DNA from 3 places in the Methylocystis echinoides genome. Region 3 is predicted to be linked to each of the others. Evidence: predicted binding sites of a transcription regulator. Region 3 holds the regulator's gene; each other region holds the start of a gene.

Region 1 (5,535 bases), 1.7 Mb from region 3:
CGAGAAAGCGCACCTTGGCCGGGTCGTCGAAAATCGCCGCCGCAACGGCGCGGCAGAGATCGACGTCGAAGCCGCGCCAGACGCCCCCTGCGTCGGGCTGGGCGAAGCCCGCCGTCTCCGTGACGCCGCAGGAGAGATAGCCCCGCCGCAGCACTTGCGTGAGAGTCGGCCCCAGGTCCGTCTGCGCGGTGGCGCCCTGCCCCGCGAGCGCAAGCATGATCGGCAGGGCGACCGCGAGAAGGAAGCGTCGGGCGATCATCGACGGGCTCGGCTTGCTGGCGCTCGAAAACCAAAGGGGCGTGCGCGTCAAATCTCACAACTCCGGCCATTGGATGGCAAGGGCTTTCCGGCCTCGCAAAACAGCGGCCGACCGCCCGGACCGCCGCGGGCGGCGCATTCTCGCGACGACCCGCGTGGTTAGCCTCGCGGTTTAGCGTCTAGAGACCGGCGAATTGGGCGAAGCTGCCGAGGACCCCGGCTGGGGTGTAATCATTCAGGTGAAGGTAAAAAAGCACAAGAAAGAGAAGCGGCAAAAATAGCGCGGCGATCAGGGCGTCAGGGGGGATGGTTTTCTGCGTTCCGGTCGGCATGGCCTTCGTCCTTCATTATCCGAACCCTGCTTGTGAAATTGGGACGCTTTCGACGAAAATCAACCACTTGCGCAGCTCCCGGCTCCTGGCGCAGGCGCCGCCGACGCAGCCGGACCAAGCCGCCGGTCGGGGATAACGCGTGTCGCCGCGCTCGTATTCGAAGCGCCTCTGGATTAGTTTTTGCGCAGGCGGCGCGTGGACGGAAGACAATGGCGAGCGACGAAAGCGGCAAATCGAGAAAAAGGCGAATGGCGACGCTGCTGACGCAAGCGGGCCGCGCCCCTTTCGAGCATTTCGGTTTCGTCAATCCGCCCGTCTACCGCGGCTCGACGGTGCTGTTCCCGACCGTCGCGGATCTGGAAGGATTACGCCAGCCTTACACGTACGGAACCAAGGGCACGCCCACCACCCGCGCGCTCGAAGAGGCGTGGAGCGAGATCGCTGGAGCGGCCGATACGGCGCTCGTCCCTTCGGGGCTCGCCGCTATCGCGCTCGCTTTGCTCACCGCGACCAAGGCCGGCGCGCATCTGCTCGTGACCGATTCGGCCTATTCGCCGACTCGCGCGTTCTGCGACGGCTTCCTCGCGCGCTTTGGCGTGACGACGGAATATTACGATCCGACGATCGGCTCCGACGTCGCCGGCTTGATCCGGGAGGAGACCACGGCGGTGCTCATGGAGTCGCCGGGGTCCCAAAGCATGGAGATTCAGGACGTCCCCGCCATCGCCGCGGCGGCGCGCGCGCGCGGCGTCTGCGTCATCATCGACAACACCTGGGCGACGCCTCTCCTCTTCCCGCCCCATGAGCGCGGCTGCGACCTCGCGATTGAAGCCGGCACCAAATATCTCTCCGGCCATTCAGACATTCTTCTCGGCCTCGTCTCCGCCAACGCCAAATGGGCGAAGCGGCTGCGTCACACGTTCAATCTCTTCGCCATGGGCGCGAGCCCTGACGACGCCTCCCTCGCCTTGCGCGGCATGCGGACCATGGCGCTGCGGCTCAAGGAACAGGGGCGCGCCGCCTTCGACGTCGCGCAATGGCTCGAAGCGCGCCCGGAAGTCGCGCGGGTGCTGCATCCGGCCTTGCCGAGCCATCCCGGCCACGCGCTGTGGAAGCGGGACTTTTCCGGCTCCTCGGGGGTCTTTTCGATCATTTTGAAGCCGACGCCAAAGCAGGCGGCCGAGGCCTTCGTCGACGCGCTCGAGCTGTTCGGGATCGGCTTCTCCTGGGGCGGCTACGAGAGCCTCGTCCTCCCCTTCGACTGCGCCCCGTATCGGACCGCGACGCGCTGGGCGCCCGAAGGCCCGGCGCTGCGCTTCTCGATCGGCCTCGAGGATGTCGCGGATCTCAAGGAAGACCTGGAGGCAGGGTTCGCGCGCCTGCGAGACTGCCTGTCGGGGCCTGCGGAGTGAAGCGCGGGAGTCAATCGCCCCGCTATCGTTTCGCCGACTTCCCGAAGGCCAGCATGAGGTCGCGCAAGTCTGGTTCGTCCACCTGCTCGGCCGCGACCGCATAGGGAAACCAATAGGTCACCCGCTGGCCTTTTTCGGGCCATTTCTTGCGCTGGGCCTCCACCCGCAGCGCGTAGACTTCGACGCGGCAGTCGACGAAGCCGCCGCCTTTCATCCGCTTTTCATATTCGAACTCGCCGAGCTTGGATTTCTCGACCTTGCCGTGAAGGCCCGCCTCCTGCTGCGCCTCGATGGCGGCGACGATATGGGGCTTGCGGCCCTTCATCGGCCAGCCTTTGGGAATGACCCAGCGTTTCGTGTCGCGCGAGGTGGCGAGGAGGATTTCGACGCCATGCTCCTCCGTCACGCGCCACGGCAGGGCTGCGTATTGGAGACGGGGCGTTAAAGGCCGGTCGCTCTTTTTCTTTGCTTTCGGCGCCTTCTTCGCCTGCTTCATCCAAAGAATCTCGCGCCGGTGTAGAAAGCCGCGGCGATGAAAGCCGACATCGGCATGGTTACGATCCAGGCCACGACGATATCCTTGGCGACGCTCCACCTGACCGCCGAGACCCGCCGCGCCGCGCCGACGCCGACGATCGCGCCGGTGATGGTGTGCGTCGTCGACACCGGAATGCCGAGACCCGTGGCGAGAAATAGGGTGATCGCGCCGCCAGTCTCGGCGCAGAAGCCTTGCATTGGAGTCAGCCGGGTGATCTTGGAGCCCATGGTGTGCACGATCCGCCAGCCGCCGAAGAGCGTGCCCAGCCCCATCGCCGCCTGGCACGTCAGGACCACCCAGAACGGGACATGGAACTCGCCGCCATAGACGCCGTGCGAATAAAGCAGCACGGCGATGACGCCCATCGTCTTCTGGGCATCATTGCCGCCGTGCCCGAGCGAGTAAAGCGAAGCAGAAAGAAATTGCAGGGAGCGAAACAGCGTATCCACCGCAAGCGGCGAGCTGCGCACGAAAATCCACGAGACGGCGAGGATCAGCAGCAGCGCCAGCACGAAGCCGAGCGCCGGCGAAAGCACAATGGCCGAGCCGGTCTTGATGAGGCCGCTCCAGACGATGGCGCTCGTTCCGGTCTTGGCGACGCCCGCGCCGACGAGGCCGCCGACCAGCGCATGCGAGCTCGACGAGGGGATGCCGAGGGCCCAGGTGATGAGGTTCCAGGAGATGGCTCCCATCAGCGCGCCGAAGATCACCTTATCGTCGACGATCTGCGGCGAGATGATGCCGGCCCCGACCGTCTGCGCAACATGGAGGCCGAAGAACAGAAACGCCACGAAGTTGAAAAACGCCGCCCAGAACACGGCGTAGTGCGGCCGCAGCACGCGCGTCGAGACGATGGTGGCGATGGAATTGGCGGCGTCGTGCAAGCCGTTGAGAAAGTCGAAAGCCAGCGCGACGCCGATGAGCGCGAAGAGGGAGAGCGGGAGCTCGGCCACGCCTCGTCTCCTCAGCTGTGCTCGATGACGATGCCGGTCACCCGATTGGCGACATCCTCAAACCCGTCGACCACCTTTTCGAGGTGGCCATAAATCTCCGAGCCGACGACAAACGCCATGGGATCGCTCGTGCGATGCAGGCGAAACAGCTCCTTGAGCCCCTGGTCGTGCAGGGCGTCGGCTTCGTCCTCGATGCGGGTGATCTCCTCGCTGAAGGCGTTGAGCTTGGCGGCGTTCTGACGCATCGCGCGCAGCAGCGGCAGCGCGTCCCGCGTCATTTCGGCCGATTGGACAATGATGTCGCCGATGCGCCGCATCGAGGCGTCGAATTCGTGGAATTCGTAGAGCTGCGTGGCTTTCGCCGTCTGGTGCATCTGGTCGATGGTGTCGTCCATCGCCACGATGAGGTCGCGAATGTCGCTGCGGTCGAAAGGCGTGATGAAGGTGCGGCGGACGGCGAGCAGCACCTCGCGGGTGATGTCGTCGGCGGCGTGTTCCTGCCGGCGGATTTCCTGGCAGCAGCCCAGATAGCCGTTCCCGCCGTCGAGCAACTGGCGCAGCGCCCCGGCCCCCGCGACGAGGGTCTCCGCATGTCGTTCGAAGAGGTCGAAGAAACCTTCTTCGCGCGGCATCAGCGCCTGAAACCAAGACAGCATTTGCGCCCTCCGCCCGACTGGGGCTCGTGAATTCGCCCGTCACAAAACTGTCATGAAAGGCCCTGGCGGGATAGCCGCGCCCCGGCTCTCTGTAAAGCCGGAATTTTAGGGCGTCGCCTGCTGCGGGGCCGTGCTCCCCGTCGGATCGTCCTTGCTGACCTCGAGCGCGGGCGGCGCCGGCGCGATGGTCCCAGTGAGGGCGGGCGTCGCCGCCGGGTTGCGGCGGAGCATGGCGCGCAGCCGATCGCGCGCATTGGACGACATGGCGGCGGCGCTGAGCGGCACGAGTTTCGAGCCGCTGTAGACGAGGGCGCCGTCCGTCTCCACGAGAATGTCGCCGTTCTGCAGAGTCGGATCGTCCTTCGCCGTTCGTTCGAAATAGGCCTCGGAGGTTCTGGGGTCGTTGCAGGCGCAGGCGCCCGACGCGCGGTCGCGGAAGGCGAAGGCGCGCGGCATCGCCGAATAGCGCTGTCCCTTGCGGTTGCGCGCGCTCTCGATCGTCGAGCCGTCGTAAACGTCCATCTCGGCCGAGGGACAGGCGAGTTCGCACGACTGCTGGCGCGTCGCGCGGGTCGATTTGATCAGCGGAAAAAAGTAGCCGTCGCAGGTTCGCACGCAAAAGCCGCCGGCCCTCGGATCGGATGCAAAGCCCGAGCCGGCCGGCGCCCCCTCCCGCTTGGCGAAGCCGACCGTCCCCTGCACCCTGGCGCGGCGAGGCGCCGGCGCCGGCGCAGCCTGCTGCGGCGTCGGAGCGGGTCCGAAAAGGAATTCGAGCAGTCCCTGCGCTTCGCCCGGCGCGGGAGCCAGGACAAGCGCAAGCCCCAAGGCGACGATGGAGACCGCGACACGAAGCTGCATCCTCGCCCTTCCCTTCCAATCTGGACCGCAGGCGTCGATCCTTCGCGGATAGGCGCGCCGTCCCTGTTCTCCGCCCTCGCCCACGGCGGCGGCGACGGCGCGAATCACGCTGGCGACCCCGGCAGGATTCGAACCTGCGACCTACCGCTTAGAAGGCGGTTGCTCTATCCGGCTGAGCTACGGGGCCAGGAGGGCGTCTCTCAATGCGTCCACAAACCGATGCGGGTCGTCTTGAAATTGTCCGCGTAAGACGCGGTGCGGCGGGACGCGTTGTCGGGCTTGGGCTCCTCGACCCGATAGGGAAGGCCCGCGCGCTCGGCGTAGGCCACCGCCTCCTCCTTGGTGGCGAAACGCAAGCGGATCTGCTGTTTCATGTCCCCCGAGCTGGTCCAGCCCATCAGCGGTTCGATGGAGCGCGGCAGTTCGGGGTCGAACACGAGACGCCAGGGCTTCTCCGGTCCCGGACCGGACTGGGTCACGCTCGGCGACTGACGATAGATGCGAGCCGTCATTTCAACCTCTTGTTTC
Region 2 (5,535 bases), 610 kb from region 3:
ACGCGCTCGACCGTGACGTCGACAAGTTGTCCAAACGCTCCTGGCGGAAGGTTCCCGGGGATCTGGAAATCGACCGTCTTGGAGCCCGACCGCGGACCGACAAGACAGACGGCGTCAGATCGCTGCAAGGCGCGCACAAGCGCGTCGTCTGCACAAAAAAGCCCCGGGGCCAACACGAATTTGCGATCTGCGACCGCGTCCGCGCAAGGCGGAACCACGTCGAGGGAAAGCCCGGCCCTCCGCAGCCCGCGGTAAAAGGCGAACACCAGCTCCGAGTAAGAAAAGTCCTGCCCTTGCGGCTCGATATCCCAGGCCCAGGCGCTCTCGTAATCGAATATGAGGGCGACATCCGCGCGGGGCGTTTGCAGGATCAATCCTAACTTTCGGATCTCTTCCGCGACGCGTTTGACTTCTGCGAAGGCCGGCGCCGGGGCGCTGTTCGGCAACAATAGCCCCTCGTGCATTTGTTCCTGGGCGAAAGGCGCCTGCCGCCAACGGAAATAGCTGACCACCTCCGCGCCCGCCGCAAAGGCCTCGTGTGACCAGAGCCGGACCGCGCCTTCCGCCGGCGCGGGATTCCACGGAGCCCAGTTCACAGCGCCCGGCTGCTGTTCCATGACCCAAAAGCGGCCGCATCCACAACCACGATAGAGATCATGATGGAACGCCTGGTAATCCGGATCGCCGACGCGCATGTAGCGCAGCTTGAAATCCTCATCGTTGAGGCTGCGTTCCAGGAAGCCGAGAGGATAACTGTCCCAGGCCGCCGCATCGAGATCTCGGGCGACCTTGTAGTGATCGAAGGCGGTGAAGGAGCCCATGAAATTATGTAAAACCAGACGTCCCGGCGAATATTTTCGAACGATCTCGACTTGCCGTTTGTTGAACGCCGCCACCTGATCCGACGAGAAGCGTTGGAAATCCATGCGATGCGCCGGGTTCGCGTCGGTCACCGTCAGATTCGGCAGGTCGACGTCATCGAAGCTCGAGAGCTCCATCGACCAGAACACATTTCCCCACGCCTGATTGAGCGCCTCGATCGTTTGGTGCTTGCGTCGACACCACTTACGGAAGGCGGCGCGCGCCGCCGCCGAATAGCTTTCGACGGTATCGTGGCAGCCGAACTCATTGTCGATCTGCCAGGCGACGATCGCCGAATGTCGGCCGAATTTTTCGCCAAGAGCGGTCACGATGCGGGCGCATGATTCCAAATAGCCCGCGTGACTGAAACAATAATGGCGTCGCGAACCGAATTTTCGCGGTCTACCGTCGCGATCGACGGCGAGCATGTCCGGCATTTTCTCGACGAGCCATCGAGGCGGGGTCGCCGTGGGCGTGCCCAACGCCACTTTCAGGCCCGCTTCTTCAAGAACTTCGATGGCGCGTTCCAGCCAGCCGAAGTCATAGGCTCCTTCGCTCGGCTCGAGACGCGTCCAGGCGAACTCGCCGATCCTCACGATATCGATCCCAAGATCCTTCATCCTGCGCGCATCGGCGCGCCAATAGGTTTCAGGCCAGTGCTCAGGATAATAACAGACGCCGAGTCGGGGATGTGTCATATTGCCTAGTCAAGCGAGCTGCGTGCGGGCGTCGAGTCCTGGTTGAAAAGCATTCATTGGTCGACGCCGCCGTTTCGGGCGCGGCAACTAGATGCGCCTCATGAAATGTCGATGACACCGCGCGCCAGCGGGACGAAGAGAGACCGGGCTCGAGCGATCAACCTTCTGCAACCGGTAACGAAACCGTCGTACAAATGCAATTGATGGCTCCTGTGACGAAAGAACAAGATCGAGCTCGATGACGCCCTTATGCGATGAGTCCGCGGCGGATCTGCGCCGGCTGCGAGATGAGGTGGCGGCTTTGCGCCAGGACGTCGCGCGCGGAGCGACGACGCGGTTGGCGCAATGGAGCCAAACCGCGTCGCCATGCGACCGGCTGGAGAATTTGGCGCATTATCTCGCCTTGCGCAGCCATGATCTCGGCGAGCTGCAGGTGCGGCTCTCTGCCTATGGCCTTTCATCGCTCGGCCGCAGCGAAGCGGATGTGTTGCTCGCCCTGGATGCGTTGCTGACGACATTGCGGCGCCTCAGCGGCGAGGACGGCGCCTACCCCCCGGCCGCCGCGCGGCGCATGGGCGAAGACGCGCTCAGCCGCGCTTGCGCGGCGGTCTTTGGAGAGGCGGGCGATCGGCGCCGCACGCGCATCATGGCCACCTTGCCGCGCGAGGCCGCGAAGGATCGCCATCTCGTTGAAAGTCTGCTGCAAGCGGGGATGGATTGCGCCAGAATCAACTGCGCCCACGACGATGAGCCGGCATGGGAGCGGATGATCGAAAATGTGCGCACAGCCTCACAACGTCTTGCCCGCCCCTGCCGGATTTTGATGGACATTGCTGGGCCGAAGCTGCGGGTCGCGCAGGTGCGGGCGCCCGAAAAATACCGCTTGCGCCCGGGCGAGCGGCTCCGCCTGGTCCGACGCATCGAAAGCGGCCGCGGCCCTGTTTCATTCTCCATCAACATGCCGGAAGTCATTTCGCAGCTCAGGCCCGGCTCGGAAATCGCGTTCGACGACGGAAAGGCGGTCGGCCAGGTCATTGCCGTCGAGGGCGCCGATGGCGTCGAACTCGAGATTGTCGCCGCCAGGGCGAAAGGTCTCAGACTGAAACAGGACAAGGGAGTAAACTTCCCCGCCACCGATTTGAACCTTGGGCCGCTGACGGCGAAGGACGTCGCCGATCTGCCATTCGTGGCGCGTCATGCAGATCTCGTCGGCTTGTCTTTTGTTCAGCGGCCGGAAGAAGTGAAGCTGTTCCAGATGCAGCTTGCTGCGCGCCGTGGCGAAGAACCGCCGCAAGCGCTCGTGCTGAAGATCGAGACGCCGCTTGCTGTGCGCAATCTTCCACAGCTCATCGCCCAAGCCGCGGCGACCCACCCGACCGCCGTGATGATCGCGCGGGGGGATCTGGCCGTTGAAGTCGGCTTCGCGCGTCTTTCCGAGATGCAGGAAGAGATCGTCTGGCTGTGCGAAGCGGCGCACGTTCCCGTAATTTGGGCCACTCAGGTTCTCGATCAGCTGGTGCACGAAGGCGTGACGAGCCGCGCCGAGACAACCGACGCCGCCATGTCGCAGCAGGCCGATTGCGTCATGCTCAACAAGGGCGACTACCTGCCCGAGGGCGTCCGCTTTCTTCGCGGGATCCTCGACCGCATGGAACGCCATCATACGAAGAAGTTTCCTTGGCTCGCGAGGCTCCGCGCCTGGTCCTGAAGGCGCGTCGCTCGATTCGCGCCTCGCCTCCGCAGAAGAGAGCGGCGTCATCAAACTGTCATCCTGACCATTTTCAGTAGACCGGTCTATGCCTCGCAGGCCTGCAGAGAGAGACGGCGCAACGCCGTGATCGATTTTCGGGATCGACGGCTTTGAGGCCTTGTCCGCCTTTTGAGGCCCTTTGAACGCGCCATATCCCCTGCCTCTGGTCTCCGGCGCTCCGGAGAAGCTCTTTTTGCGTGGCTTGGGTTCCTGTGGAATTAAAGCCCAATGAAAGATACGACAGCTATCCTTCCGGATTCACTCATCCCCGGCGCCTTGTGGATGATGCGCTTCGACGAGCAAGGCTTCCTGATTCGCCGGGCGGAAGAGCCGGCGGCGTTTCACGTCCCGACTGAAGGTTTCGTCTGGCTGCATATGGACCTCGCGGATGTCCGCGCGAGGCCCTGCATCAACCAGATTGCGTCGCTATCGGATAACGCTCGTGCGGCGCTTTGCGCAGCGGTCGACCACCAATATCTCGAATACGCGGACGGCTTGGCCAGTGGGGCTTTGCTCGATCATGAGCGCACGCTGGCCGGACCCGCTTCTCGCACGGATTTTCTTCGCTTCGCGTTCGGCGAAAGATTGATCGTCACCGCCCGCCGTCGACCGATGAACTGCGTCGAGCACACCCGCATCGCCGCTCAACGCGGCGCGCGGGTTGAGACGCCGCTCGCGCTGTTCGAATTGATGACCGGCGCAGTCATGTCCGAACTTGGTCGCATGATTAAAGAGATCGATCTGAATTTCGACCGCATCGAAGATCATCTGATTGATGGACGGGGCCGCGAGGCCCGTTCCTCGCTGGGGTCGGTACGGCGCGACGCGGTGCGGATTTCCCGCCAGATCGGCGGCCTGGCGTCGACCCTGGCGCGGCTGGAGGACATTGAAGACGATCTGAATGATACGCGGGACGATGCGTTGCGGGAGGCCGCGGCGCGGCTCGTCCAGCATACGGAATCGCTCGTCAGGGAGGTCTCCAACGTGCAAGAACGCGCGCGACTTCTGCAGGACGAGCTGAACGCCATTCTCAACCTCGAGACCAACGACAGGCTCTTCGTTCTGACCCTCGTCACAACGCTGCTCCTGCCCGCCACATTCGTCACGGGCTATTTTGGGATGAACACGAAGAACCTGCTGTTTTCGGAAAATGAGAATGCAAGTCTCTATGCGACGCTCATGTGCCTTGCCGCCTCCGCGATCGTTCTCTTTTTTATGAGACGCTCCGGTCTCACGCAGCGACCCGGTTCGGAAGCGGAGAGGCAGCGCAGTTCGACGGAAACGACCCCATCGGAGCGTAGTTTCTAAAGCGTCGCGACGCGCCTTGCCAGCGGCGTCCCTGTCGAAGAGAAAGTTCGTCACAAAAGCTTCGCCCGGAGATGCTTTCTCTGGCGCGTGCCGTGAGGGAACACCGGGATGTGGATGTTGGACGCTCGCCTTGGCCAAAGCATAGCAAGCCTGACCGGATTTCAAACGCCAGAGCCCACCAAGCAAGCGCTCGAAGACAGTCTCGGTCGACTCGGGTCTTTGGAAGTTCGGCTGGCCCGCGGAAAGAAGGAAATCCGCAAGGCTCAGCGTCTGCGCTTTGAAGTGTTTTACAAGGAAGGCGGCGCGATCCCCGACGCAAGAACCGCTTTTACGCGACGAGACGCGGATCGATTCGACAAATATTGCGACCATTTGATCGTCATTGACCACGGTTTCAAGACGCGATTCGGCAAAACCAAGTCGAGGATCGTGGGCGTCTATCGGCTTTTGCGCGGCGACATGGCTGAGAAGGCCGGGGGCTTCTACTCCGAGGCGGAGTACGATCTGTCTCCCTTGCTGGCGCGCCATAAGGGGAAGCGCATTCTCGAGCTCGGACGCTCATGTGTCCGCTCGTCGCACCGATCGAAGCGCACGATCGAAATTTTGTGGCGCGGGCTTCTCGCCTATATCCGCCTTCACCGCATCGACGTCATGATCGGCTGCGCAAGCTTTCCGGGCGCGAGCCCTTTTGCGCATGCGCAGGCGTTGAGCTATCTTGCGCATTACGCGAGCGCCGAGGGCGAATGGGCGGTGAGAGCCCGTAACGATCTCTACAGGCCCATGGCGATGGCGCCGAAGGAGTTGATCGACGCGGATAAGGCGCGAGACGCGCTTTCGCCCTTGATTAAAGGCTATCTGCGCCTTGGCGCCCGTTTCGGCGACGGCGCAGTCGTCGACGTCGACTTCAACACGACGGAT
Region 3 (5,535 bases):
TAGCGGGCGAAGCCGCGCAGCTTCCCCGGCGCGTCATAATCCACGACGAGCATGTCGACGGGGCCGTCGCTGCGGGTCTGGAGCTGGAAGCGGCCGTGCGATTCGAGGATCGAACCGAGCAGCGCGGCCAGCGCCAGCGCCTCGCCGAGCAACCGCGCCACCTGCGGGGGGTAGTCATAGTGGCCGAGGATGGCGTCGACCGTCGGTCCAAGCCGCACCAGTCGTCCGCGCAGGTCGAGCGCCTCGACCGCGAAGGGCGTGACGCGATCGTCCCGCGCCTCGCCCGAAACCAGCCGGCTCGGCGCCTCCTGCATCAGGCGACGCCCGGCGCGAGGCACCAGGCCAGCACGCCTTTCTGGGCGTGCAGCCGGTTTTCGGCTTCGTCGAAGACGACGGACTGCGGGCCGTCCATCACCTCGTCGGTGACTTCCTCGCCGCGGTGGGCAGGCAGGCAATGCATGAAAATGGCGTCCTTGGCGGCGTCGCGCATGAGTTTGGCGTCCACCTGATATGGCGCAAGAACCTGGCGGCGGAAGTCCTCGTCGGCGTCGCCCATGGAGACCCAGCAATCGGTGATCACCGCCTGCGCGCCGTCGACGGCGGCGCGCGGGTCGCGCATCACGTTCAACGCCGCGCCTTCGGCCTTCGCCCAGTCGACGAGGCTTTGCGGGGGCGTGAATTCCGCCGGCGTCGCCACATTGATCGTGAATCCGAAACGGGCGGCCGCGTGCACCCAGCTCGCCAGCACATTGTTGGAGTCGCCGACCCAGGCCACGGTGCGGCCGTCGATCGGTCCCAGATGCTCCTCGAAGGTGAGCAGGTCCGCCATGATCTGGCAGGGGTGGGAGCGCTTGGTCAGGCCGTTGATGACCGGAATGGCGGCGTGGCGCGCGAGCTCGGTCAGATCCTCATGCGACAGGATGCGGATCATGACGGCGTCGGCGAAACGCGACAGCACGCGCGCCGTGTCGGCGATGCTCTCGCCGCGGCCGAGCTGCATCTCGCCGCCCGTCAGCATGATCGACTCGCCGCCGAGATCGCGCATGGCGATGTCGAAGGAGACGCGCGTGCGCGTCGACGGCTTGTCGAAGATCATCGCCAGATATTTGCCGGCGAGCGGGCGCTCCGCCGGCGGCGCGCCCTTGACGCGCTTCGCCTTCAGCGACTTGGCGAGATCGAGGATATGGCGCAGATCGTCGCGGGTGAAATCGCAAATATCGAGAAAATGACGCGGCCGCGTCAGCGTGTGCGCGGTCATCACGCCGCTCCCAACTGCTTGGCCGGCGTCGCCAGACGCACGCAGGCGCGCTCGAGGCGCGCCGCGGCCTCGACGATATGCGTCTCGTCGATGATGAGCGGCGGCAACAGCCGCACGACATTGTCGCCGGCAAGAACGGTCAGCAGCCCTTCGGCCCGCGCGGCGGCGGCGAAATCGCCATTGGGCCCGCGCGTCTTCACGCCGAACATCAGCCCCTCGCCGCGCACCGTCTCGATGATCGCCGGATAGCGGTCGTTGAGCTCGGCGAGCCGCTGGCGCAGGAGCGCGCCGAGGCGCGCGACGCGCGGCAGAAAGCCTTCGGCCAGCACCACGTCGAGAACCGCGCCGCCGACGGCGGCCGCCAGCGGATTGCCGCCGAAGGTCGAGCCGTGCGCGCCGAGCGTCATGCCCTTGGCGGCTTCGCGCGTCGCGAGACAGGCGCCGATCGGAAAGCCGCCGCCGAGGCCCTTGGCGAGCGCCACGATGTCCGGCGCTACGCCGGCGTGTTCGCAGGCGAGGAATTTGCCGGTGCGGCCGACGCCGCACTGCACCTCGTCGAGAACCAGCAGCAGGCCGCGCGCGTCGCAGAGGGCGCGCAGTTTTTTCAGGAATTCGGCGGGAAAGACCCGCAGCCCGCCCTCGCCCTGGACGGGTTCGAGCAAAACGCCGGCGGTTTCGTCCGAAATCGCGGATTCGAGCGCGTCGAAGTCCGCGAAGGGAATTTGATCGAAGCCGTCGACCGGCGGGCCGAAACCCTCGAGATATTTGGGATTGCCGCCGGCGGCGATGGTCGCCAGCGTCCGGCCGTGAAAGGCCCCTTCGAAAGTAATCAGCCGATAGCGCTCAGGCGCGCCATTGGCGGCGTGATATTTTCGCGCCGTCTTGATGGCGCACTCCACGGCTTCGGCGCCGGAATTGGCGAAGAAAACCACATCGGCGAAGGTGGCGTCGACGAGGCGCTGCGCCAGCCGCTCGGCCTGCGGGATGCGGTAGAGGTTCGAGACATGCCAGGGCTTCTCGGCCGCCGCCTTCAGCGTCGCGACCAGATGCGGATGCTCATGGCCGAGCGACAGGACCGCGACGCCGGAAGCGAAATCCAGGTAACGGTCGCCGTTCTCAGCGAAGAGCCATGGGCCTTCGCCCCCCGTGAAGGCGATATCGGCCCGCGCATAGGTCGGATAGAGCGCAGAAGTCAACGTCAAGCTCCAAGCCCTCGGGAGCGGCCCGCGGCCGGACCCCAAAAACAAAGCGCCGCCCTTTTTGAGGGCGGCAATCCGAGACTTTGATTTTATGCGCGCGGGCGGCTTCGGTCAAATCCTGCCGCAGGGGCGAGGCCTTGCCTGGGCCGGAGACTTTACAGTCGATTTTCCTCGAAAAAAGCGCGCAAGTGAGTCGCCTGGGCCACACCGGCGCGCGAAAGCGCATGAAAGCCTGTTGAGAACGCCCCCTTCTGCTTGCCAGCGACTCGGACCCGTGATTCAAAAGGATGGTCAGTTTTCGCCGTTGCGGACGCGTTTTTCAAAGCCGCAGGGCGCTTCTCGAGTCTCGATGCGCGTCTCATCGCCGCCGGAGATCCCGGCGCAGCGACGGATGGTGGATTCCGTCGGCGGCGCGTTCGAATCGACCGCTTGGAGGTCAAATTATGTCTTGGACCGAGGAAAGAGTCGATCTGTTGCGCAAGCTTTGGAGCGACGGCCTCAGCGCGAGCCAGGTGGCCGCCGAGCTGGGCCCCGGCATCACGCGCAACGCGGTCATTGGCAAGATTCACCGCCTCGGCCTCGCCGAACGCGCCAAGACAGCGGCCGCGCAGCGCCCGCGCGCGGCGAAGGGGACGGCCCGCCAGCCGGCGACCGCCCCGGTCGTCGCCGCGCCGCGCGCCGGGGGCCACGCGGTCCATGGCAATGTCGCCCTGGCCTTTGCGCCGCAGGCCATGGTCGTCGCCCGCGTCGCGCCGGAGGCCGAGGAGGTCGTCATTCCCATGTCGGAGCGCGTCACGCTGATGGAGTTGCGCGAATCCATGTGCCGCTGGCCGATGGGCGATCCGACGACGCCGGATTTCCGCTTCTGCGGGGCGAAGTCGCCGATCGGCGCCGGCCCCTATTGCGCCCATCATGCGCGCGTCGCCTATCAGCCGGCGCAGGATCGCCGCCGCGCCCGCGATCTCAAGGCCCCGCGCTTCGCGTAATCCTTCCCGAGTTCGGCGGTCCGGCCTTCACTCGCGGCCGAAGGTCTCGTCGAAGGAATAGCCCGAACCGCGCACGGTGCGGATCGGATCCTTCTCCCGCCCGCGGATGAGCGCCTTGCGCAGGCGCCCGACATGGACGTCGACCGTGCGCTCGTCGATTTCAGCCGACATGCCCCAGACGCTGTCGAGCAACTGCGCCCGCGTGAACACGCGGCCGGGCTTCTCCATCAGATATTCCAGCAGGCGGAACTCGGTCGGGCCGAGATGGATCTCGCGGCCCGAGCGGCGCACCCGACGCGTTTCGCGGTCGAGGTCGATGTCCCCCGCCGTCAGCCGCGAGGCGACGCGCTCCGGCCGGGCGCGTCGCAACAGCGCGCGCACGCGGGCCATCAGTTCGGGCGTCGAGAAGGGCTTCACGACATAGTCGTCCGCGCCGACCGACAGGCCCCGCACGCGTTCGCCCTCTTCGCCGCGCGCGGTCAGCATGATGATCGGCATGTCGCGGGCGACGTCGCGGGCGCGCAGCCGCCGGCAGATTTCGAGACCCGAGACGCCGGGCAGCATCCAGTCGAGCAGCAGAAGGTCGGGCGGCGATTCCGCAATGCGCAGTTCCGCCTCGTCGCCATTGTCGACATGCTCGACCTGATAGCCTTCAGCTTCGAGATTATAGACGAGCAGCGTGGCGAGCGGGACCTCGTCCTCGACAACGAGAATGCGCGGCGGGCGATCGGCCCGGCCTTCGCGGGGAAGGGTTTGAATAATGGTTTCGTTCATTGCGCGACGTCTTGTTCCGATCCGCGGAGGCCGATGCGGGATTTCGGCCGCTCCATCGGCAGGCTTTCGCCGGTGGCGAGATAGACGACCGTCTCCGAAATATTGGTCGTGTGGTCGCCGATGCGTTCGAGGTTCTTCGAGCAGAAGAGGAGATGCGTGCAAAAGGAGATGTTGCGCGGGTCCTCCATCATGAAGGTCAAGAGGTCGCGGAACACGCTGTCTTCCAGCGCGTCGAGATCGGCGTCGTTCTCCCACACCGCGCGGGCGCGCTCCACGTCGCGCAGCGCATAGGCGTCGAGCGCGTCCTTGAGCTGCGTCGCCGCGACCTCGTGCATCGACCGCAAGCCGACAATGGCGCGCGGCAGCCGCGCTTCGGTGGCGATCTTCAGCGTGCGCTTGGCGATGTTCTTCGCGAGATCGCCGATCCGCTCGATGTCGCCGGAAATGCGGATCGCGGCGATGCATTCGCGCAGATCGACCGCCAGAGGCTGGCGCCGCGCGATCGTCAGCACGGCGTTCTCTTCGATCTCGCGCTGGAGAATGTCGAGGCGCGCGTCGCTCGCGACGACGCGCTGGGCCAGGTCGACGTCGAGCATCGACAAAGCGTCCATGGCCTCCGCCAGCATCTTCTCGGCGACGCCGCCCATCTCGGAAATACGGCGGCCCAGCGCCTCGAGATCGCGGTCGTAGGACTTGACGATATGTTCGCTCATGCGATGTCCTTCCTCACCCGAAGCGGCCGGTGATGTAATCCTGGGTGCGCTTTTCGCGCGGCTTGTTGAAGACCTCGTCGGTGTCGCCGAATTCGACGAGCTCGCCGAGATACATGAAGGCCGTATAGTCGGAGACGCGCACGGCCTGCTGCATGTTGTGGGTGACGATGGCGATCGTATAGTCGTTGGCGAGCTCCTCGATGAGCTCCTCCACTTTGGCCGTGGAGATCGGGTCGAGGGCGGAGCAGGGCTCGTCGAAGAGGATCACCTCCGGCTGCACGGCGACGCTGCGCGCGATGCACAGGCGCTGCTGCTGGCCGCCCGAAAGCCCGAGCCCGCTCGTGTGCAGCTTGTCCTTCACCTCGTCCCAGAGCGCCGCGCCGCGCAAGGCTTCCTCGACGCGCTGGTCCATGTCGGCGCGCGACAATTTCTCGTAAAGGCGAACGCCGAAGGCGATGTTCTCATAGATCGACATCGGGAAGGGCGTCGGCTTCTGGAAGATCATGCCGACGCGCGCGCGCAGCGCATTGATGTCGATCGCCGGATCGAGAATATTCTCGCCGTCGAGCAGCACCTCGCCCTCGGCGCGTTGGCCGGGGTAGAGG

Evidence for each region. Region 3 encodes PhoB, which activates phosphate uptake and scavenging genes when phosphate is short. Its sites were predicted from a motif close to TGTCATNNANCTGTCAT; they were not measured.
Region 1: the regulator PhoB is predicted to act here: its motif matches at 4,187-4,203, upstream of RVU70_RS17010 (DUF47 domain-containing protein).
Region 2: the regulator PhoB is predicted to act here: its motif matches at 1,660-1,676, upstream of RVU70_RS09820 (pyruvate kinase).

Annotation. Positions count from the first base shown of each region.
Region 1 is NZ_CP156084.1:3,468,000-3,473,534, forward strand. Features, by position in the region: gene RVU70_RS16985 (amino acid ABC transporter substrate-binding protein) at 1-259, opposite strand, end outside; gene RVU70_RS16990 (hypothetical protein) at 438-590, opposite strand; gene metC (cystathionine beta-lyase) at 800-2,002, shown strand; gene RVU70_RS17000 (NUDIX hydrolase) at 2,025-2,498, opposite strand; gene RVU70_RS17005 (inorganic phosphate transporter) at 2,495-3,493, opposite strand; gene RVU70_RS17010 (DUF47 domain-containing protein) at 3,505-4,149, opposite strand; gene RVU70_RS17015 (DUF2865 domain-containing protein) at 4,255-5,007, opposite strand; tRNA gene RVU70_RS17020 (tRNA-Arg) at 5,118-5,194, opposite strand; gene RVU70_RS17025 (ETC complex I subunit) at 5,208-5,519, opposite strand.
Region 2 is NZ_CP156084.1:2,006,278-2,011,812, reverse strand. Features, by position in the region: gene RVU70_RS09825 (beta-galactosidase) at 1-1,559, opposite strand, end outside; gene RVU70_RS09820 (pyruvate kinase) at 1,798-3,267, shown strand; gene RVU70_RS09815 (CorA family divalent cation transporter) at 3,538-4,617, shown strand; gene RVU70_RS09810 (GNAT family N-acyltransferase) at 4,726-5,535, shown strand, end outside.
Region 3 is NZ_CP156084.1:1,400,607-1,406,141, reverse strand. Features, by position in the region: gene RVU70_RS06825 (Hsp33 family molecular chaperone) at 1-314, opposite strand, end outside; gene argF (ornithine carbamoyltransferase) at 314-1,258, opposite strand; gene RVU70_RS06815 (aspartate aminotransferase family protein) at 1,258-2,454, opposite strand; gene RVU70_RS06810 (GcrA family cell cycle regulator) at 2,901-3,443, shown strand; gene phoB (phosphate regulon transcriptional regulator PhoB) at 3,471-4,217, opposite strand; gene phoU (phosphate signaling complex protein PhoU) at 4,214-4,930, opposite strand; gene pstB (phosphate ABC transporter ATP-binding protein PstB) at 4,944-5,535, opposite strand, start outside.